Roseimicrobium gellanilyticum: one gene and its partner. The protein of the gene in region 2 binds, or shares a complex with, the protein of the main gene of each other region. Links are inferred from orthologs where the notes say so. Each region holds a gene or a part of one and is shown on either strand. Other genes may lie near its edges. The genes, in order: DES53_RS19895 and sufU.

The links.
Region 1: the proteins of sufU (region 2) and DES53_RS19895 are in contact, whole or in part, in a solved structure (PDB 5XT5), measured with the Bacillus subtilis proteins. The link is inferred for Roseimicrobium gellanilyticum from one-to-one orthologs.

The regions. Positions count from the first base shown.
Region 1 is NZ_QNRR01000007.1:310,606-313,923, forward strand. The notes cover bases 162-3,160. They hold DES53_RS19895 (cysteine desulfurase), read right to left. Parts: upstream 2,488-3,160; coding sequence 835-2,487; downstream 162-834. Other genes in these bases: DES53_RS19890 (rhodanese-like domain-containing protein), read right to left, coding at 181-741; DES53_RS19900 (family 2A encapsulin nanocompartment shell protein), read right to left, coding at 2,471-3,160. Also shown: DES53_RS19885 (serine O-acetyltransferase), read right to left, coding at 1-74; more of DES53_RS19900, read right to left, coding at 3,161-3,318. UniProt on the Bacillus subtilis protein: Type II cysteine desulfurase that acts as the initial step in the SUF-like Fe-S cluster assembly pathway.
Region 2 is NZ_QNRR01000019.1:19,798-22,874, forward strand. What follows is about bases 229-2,986. They hold sufU (Fe-S cluster assembly sulfur transfer protein SufU), read right to left. Parts: upstream 1,948-2,986; coding sequence 1,510-1,947; downstream 229-1,509. Other genes in these bases: DES53_RS30415 (ABC transporter permease), read right to left, coding at 229-297; DES53_RS30420 (ABC transporter ATP-binding protein), read right to left, coding at 400-1,350; DES53_RS30430 (hypothetical protein), read left to right, coding at 2,083-2,986. In the rest of the region: more of DES53_RS30415, read right to left, coding at 1-228; more of DES53_RS30430, read left to right, coding at 2,987-3,077. UniProt on the Bacillus subtilis protein: Part of the SUF-like system that mediates the biosynthesis of iron-sulfur (Fe-S) clusters. Acts as a sulfurtransferase and thus transfers sulfur from SufS to SufB.

The DNA of each region.
Region 1 (3,318 bases), on a different replicon or contig from region 2:
CCGACATTCTCATAGGAGTCGAGCAGTGCCGGAACGTATTGTCCATAGGGGAGGGCTTCCCAGGGAGCGGCCACATCTTCTTCAAGACTGCGGCCACTGATTCGTTCCGTTTGTTTGGGAGACGCACTCACAAGTGTGGAGGCATGCACAAGCTTTGAGGGGGGAGGGGGCCAGTATCGGTTAACTGGCTGATTGACCACGGTTGCTCGAGGGCGCACGCTGATTCCACGGCGCTTTGGCAAGGAGCAGGCCCATGCCACAGAAGTCCGTGATGCCCGCGAATACAAGACCGGCGCCGACGAAGCCCGAGAGCCACACAAAAGCCGGATGCACAAACCACCCGAGCAGCACGCCGATGAAGACCAACGACCCTGCCACGATGCGCACCTGGCGCTCGAGGCTGATGACTTTCACCTGCCCACGATTCACCGGCAGTCCGGCGGAGATCCACGCGAGAGTGCCGCCTTCCACCACGATGGGTTGGGCAAAACCTTCCGCGGCGAGCTTTTCCGCAGCTTTCGCGGCTCGCTGGCCACTGCGGCAGAGGATGTACACGGGCTTGTCCTTGCTGGCGGTGCCGGAACTGGCCAGTGAAGAGGGGGCGAGTTTATCCAGCGGTTCGAGGCGAGCCTGGGGTACATGCACTTCGGCATATTCCACAGGGGTGCGCACATCAATGACCACGCTGCCGGGTTCTGCGGCGAGGCGCTGGCTGAGTTCGTTGGGGGAAATGGTCTTCATGGGGAAACCTCGCAGAGGAGTGGAAGATTGGAAGAAATTGAAGAAGGGCCTCTGGTATTCTACGCTCCAGCTGAGATCATGGTTATTTGAGGTTCAGTTCCGGGGCAGGCGCTTCAGGACATCTACGAGGGTATCCACTTCGTCGCGAGTGTTGTAGAAGGCCAGCGAGGGGCGCACGCTGCCCTCGACGCCGAACTTGCGCTGCGCGGGCTGGGCGCAGTGATGTCCCGCGCGCACCGCGATGCCGTGCTTGTCCAGGTGCCTTGCGATGTCGACATTGGGGATGCCGGGGATTACAAAGGAAAGCACGCTGGCTTTGTTGGCGGCTGTACCGATGGGCCGGATTCCGGGAATGGTGGCAAGCGACTCGGTGGCGTATTCCAGCAACGCATGTTCATACGCGGCGATGGCGGGCATGCCGATGGACATGAGGTATTCCACCGCTGCACCCAGACCCACCACACCGGCAATGTCCGGCGTGCCGGCCTCGAACTTTTCCGGAGGTTCGTTGTAGACCGTCTTCGCAAAGGTCACGTCCTTGATCATATGTCCACCGCCCTGCCACGGAGGCATTCCGCTCAGGAGCGAGCTTTTGCCGTAGAGCACTCCGATGCCCGTGGGTCCGAAGATTTTGTGACCTGACAGCGTGTAGAAGTCCGCATCCAGTGCCTGTACATTCACCGGCATGTGCGGGGTGGATTGGGCGCCATCCACCAGCACTGGCACGCCGAAGGCATGCGCGAGCGCGATGACCTGCTCCACGGGATTCACCGTTCCGAGGGCATTGGAGACATGCGTGATGGCGACGAGCTTCGTGCGGCCATTGAGCAGGGTGGCAAATTGATCGAGGATCAACTCGCCACGATCATTGATGGGAGCCACGCGGATGGTGGCGCCTGTCTGCTCCGCGAGAAGCTGCCAGGGTACGATGTTCGCATGGTGCTCCATGTGCGTGATGAGGATTTCATCACCAGCGCCAATGTTTTTCCTGCCGTAGCTCTGCGCCACGAGGTTGATGGCCTCTGTCGTACCACGGACGAAGACGATCTCCTTCGCGCTGGATGCCCCGAGGAACTTGCGCACGCTCTCGCGAGCGTTTTCGAAGAGATCCGTGGAACGCGCTGCCAGAGCGTGTGCGGCGCGATGGATGTTGGAGTTGTCCCGGCTGTAGAAGGATGATGTCGCATCGATCACTGCCTTCGGCTTGTGTGTGGTAGCGGCGTTGTCCAGCCAGATGAGTGGACGCCCATTCACCTGTTGATGCAATGCAGGAAAATCGCTGCGAACGGAATGGACATCGAACGCACGGGCAGACGGTATGCCTGAAGCCGACGGTCTTGATGAGCCCAAGCTGCTTGAGAGCTCCTGTACTTGCGCCGCTTCCCGTGGCAGGAAGTAGTAGCGCTCACTCACGGGGAGTGATGACGATTGTTTTTCAGGCGCACCGAGCACGCTCACGGCATGTCCTTCTGCACCGAAGAGCACATGAGGATTGCCGAAGGCGTACTCGCCGTCATCTGCGGAAGATGCGCTTTTGACCGGTTGGGTATCCACATTCGGATGAAGAGAATCCAAGGTGGGATGCACAGGTGGCGCCACATCAGGTTGTCGCGGAGCGAGTGTGGCTATCGAAGGCGTGCCCGGAGCCGTGGGATGTTGGCTATTCCCCCGGTAGAATTCACCCAACAGCCGATGGATGAGCGAGGTGTCCACCCCGCCGAAGGATGGCTCAGGCGGAGTAGTCATAGTAGTTGCCCACGAAAACGTTATCCAGTCGCGCGATGGCATCATGCGTGAGCACGGCCGCGGAGAAATAGCGGGTCACCAGGTGGGAGGCCACGGAGTGTTCGTTGGTTCCCATGTAGCGGACTGAGAGACCGGGCTCGACCTCGCCAGTGACTCCGGTTTTCTGCAATGCGACCACCCCTTGTTCGGCTTCTCCAAGGCGCAGCAGGATGATGGTGGTCTTGTCGTCCTCGAGCGGAAGTTTGTCACTGGGCACCAAAGGAATGCCGCGCCAGGTGATGAAGGGCGAGCCAAGGATATTCACCGTGGGTGGTGGCACGCCACGACGGGTGGCCTCACGACCAAAGGCCGCGATGGCCTTGGGATGCGCGAGGAAGAAGGCAGGCTTCTTCCACACGAGGCGGAGCAATTCATCAAGGTCGTCCGGTGTGGGAGGTCCACTCAGGGTATTGATGCGCTGGCTGTCCACCACTTCCCTGAGCAGGCCGAAGTTGGGATTGTTCAGCAGCTCCCATTCTTCGCGTTCCTTCACCGCTTCCACCACCAGGCGCACTTGCTGGCGAAGCTGATCGATCTCATTGCTGTAGAGATCGGTCACTCGGGTGTGGGTGTTCAGAATTGTCTGGATGGTGCTCAGGTGGTACTCGCGCGGGTTTTCATCGTAGTCCACGAATGTGGAGGGCAGCTTGGGCTCTCCGCCTTCCACAGTGAGCAATTCCACGGTGGCCCGGTCGGTTTTCTGAACCTGGTTCACGCGGTACACTCCGCCATCAATATCAATCCAGGGCAGCAGCTTGAGCAGCCAGCGCGGGGTGATTTCATCCCACTGGG
Region 2 (3,077 bases):
CCACGGAGAGATGGGCATGGTCATGAGCAGCTCCATGGTGCCCAGGCGGTGCTCTTCGGACCAGAGGCGCATGCCCACGGCGGGCACGAGCATGAGATAGATCCAGGGATGCCAGCTGAAAAAGCCCATCTGGTACGAGAGCGAGGCGCTGTCCCGATTGAGGAAGCCGCCCACGATGAAGGTGAAGCCCTGCACCGCGAGCAGGAAGATGACGAGGATGATGTAAGCCAGGGGCGAATTGAAATAGCCGAGCAGCTCGCGCTTGTAGACGGCAAAGGTATTTTTCCAGGAACTCATGAGAAGCGAAGTGTGTGGTAAACGACGTTCAGAAATCAATCAGCGCCGCCGGGCGCGTCTCGGACCAGAAGTCCTCACGCGCCATGGGCGGAGAGGTGTGGATCAGGCTGTGTCCGAGCGTGTGAGCGCGCGGAACATTTCATCCAGGCGGCCTTCCTCGCGGTGCAGTTCTTCCACCTTCCAGGCCTTCGCCTGGGCCAGCGAGGCAATCTCGCGGGACAGGCCCTCATGATTTCCCTGACGTGAGGGCAGCACGCGCCCGGCGAAGCGGCCATCCTCTGCTGCGGTGCTTTCCACTTTGTCCACGCCGCTGATTTTCCCAAGCTCCTCACGGATGGCTGCACCCGAAGCACCGAGAATCACCACGCGCACGGCATCCGCACCCGGAGCGCGGCGCTTGAGCTGGTCAGGTGTGCCGTCTGCCACGATTTTGCCACGGTCAATGATGATGGCGCGGGAGCAGGCAGACTCCACCTCCTCCAGGATGTGGGTGGAGAAGATGATGGCTTTTGTCTCGCCCATGCGCTTGATGAGGTTGCGCACCTCATGCTTTTGATTGGGGTCGAGACCGTCCGTGGGTTCGTCCAGGATGAGAACTTCCGGGTCGTGAATGATGCTCTGGGCGAGACAGGTGCGGTGGCGGAAGCCCTTCGAGAGCGTGTCCACGCTCTGGTTGCGCACGGGCTCCAGGAAGCAGGTCTCCAGCGCCTTGTCCACGGCACGGGCACGTGCGTAGCCATAGAGGCCGCGCATCTCTGCGCAGAAGCCGAGGAAGCCTGAGACACTCATGTCTGAATACAGCGGCGCATTCTCCGGGAGGTAGCCAATCAAGCGTTTCGCCTTCTCCGGCTCCTCTAGCATGTCGATGCCACCCACACGGATGCTGCCGGCGGTGGGCAGGTAGTAGCCGGTGACCATGCGCATGGAGGTGGACTTGCCGGCGCCGTTGGGCCCCAGAAAGCCCAGCACTTCACCTTTCTCCACATTGAAGGTCACTCCATCGACCGCAACCTTGGTTCCGAACTCTTTTCGTAGATCCTTTACCTGTATCATGATGTGAGGATTTGCCTTGAGCTTCGTGCAGGGAAAAAACTAACGCCTGTGAGACGCCATTGTTACAACCGCCCATTTCAGAAGTGGACATGGGCGGAAAAGAATTCTGTGCGCAATGCTGAGGGGCTATTCAAGAAAAAAATGCATGCTGCCCGATGGTCAGAGGGAGGGGCGCAACATCCGGATCATCTGACGGGCAGCCAGCGTGGCGCACACCACACGGGCGGGAAACCGTGCAAGACTGAGCAGCGCCCCGGTGTCGCCAAACTCCTCAAAATGCAATTCAGGATCCACTGTGCCGGATTCCATGACCGAACAAAAATGCTCCAGCAGGTGGGTGGCCTGGGTGGCTGGCTTTCCCTGCACCATACCCAGCACCAAGGAGGCGCCCGCCTGACTCGCGGCACACCCCGCGCCCACAAACCGGGCACAGATGACGCTCCGTTCCGGCCCTGAAACCGCGAGTGACAGGGTCACGATGTCGCCACATGCCGGGTTCTCCACTGTCTCAGGCTGTGCTCCTTCGCACGCGCCACGGTGCCGCGGGTTGCGGTAGTGATCTCTGAGAATGGCTTCACAGACTTCCGGGGTGAGCATGCTCTCTGGACCTCCACGGTCCGGTGCGGTGCGTCAACCCCCGCCCTCAATTCTTTTCCGCCTCACCGTCCAGACTGTTTCAACGTCCTTGCCATTTAGGTGACCAAAAACTATGCTTTCCGCTCCCTTCCCCGCATGCTGAAATCCCAGAGTCACGCTACATCTGACGCGGCCGAGCCCTTCGTTCTGTTCAGGCCGTTTGTCCGGGCCTGGCGGTGGCTGTTTCCGCCCAGCCTGGCGGATATCGACCGACAGTCCGGCACGGCCCGCCTGCTGGCGAAGATCATGATCGTGGCGGTCTTCTTCGGCTTGGGCACCCTGGCCGTCATCTACGGGAAGACCTTGCACAACATGGTGCAGACCTTCCGCTCCAACCAGTTTGTGGATGATGCCGAGGAGTACGAGAAGAACGCGGAAATCGTGAAGGCCTGGACTGCCGCCACCCGCGCATACCACCTGGACTCTAACAATCCCAGAGCCGTCCGCACCCTGGCCAGGTTCTACGTGCTCACCAAGCAGAAAGAAGCCGGATACCTGCTGGACAAGCTCCGCGACCTCGGCCACTTCAACGACGAAGACCTCCTGCTGGAAATCACGGCACTCTCCAACTCGGCAGACAACAAGGCTGCGAGCGCGAAGATTGAGGAAAACCTGCGCAACTCCGTCCCGAACCGCCGCGTGGTGGAAATCGCCGACAAGGTCATGCGCGACCTGAATCGCAAGGACAAGCTCCTGGAAATCCTGAAGGTGTACGTGGAGCGCGCTCCGGATGATCTGGACATCAAGCTGACCTACGCCCTGCGTCGCATCGAACTCGGCAACCCCGTCCAGAGGAGCGAAGGCATGTCCGACCTGTGGCGGGTGGCCGAGACCAAGGGCAAGGAGGGGCTCGAAGCGCTGGAGTATCTGGATGAGGAAACCCTCACGGATCCCGGGGAACAGCGCCTGCTCATCTCCCTCCTGGAGCGTCACCCTCTCGCCAAGGAACCGCACCACATCGCCGCCATGAAGCGGCTGGTCGCCATCGAACCCGGCCGTCGCAAGGAAATTCTGGACAAGGCGGTGGCCGAGCGCCGTGACACCAAGCGCGAGGAACTGGAGCCCATCGCCCGGTGGCTCTCCGTGGAAGG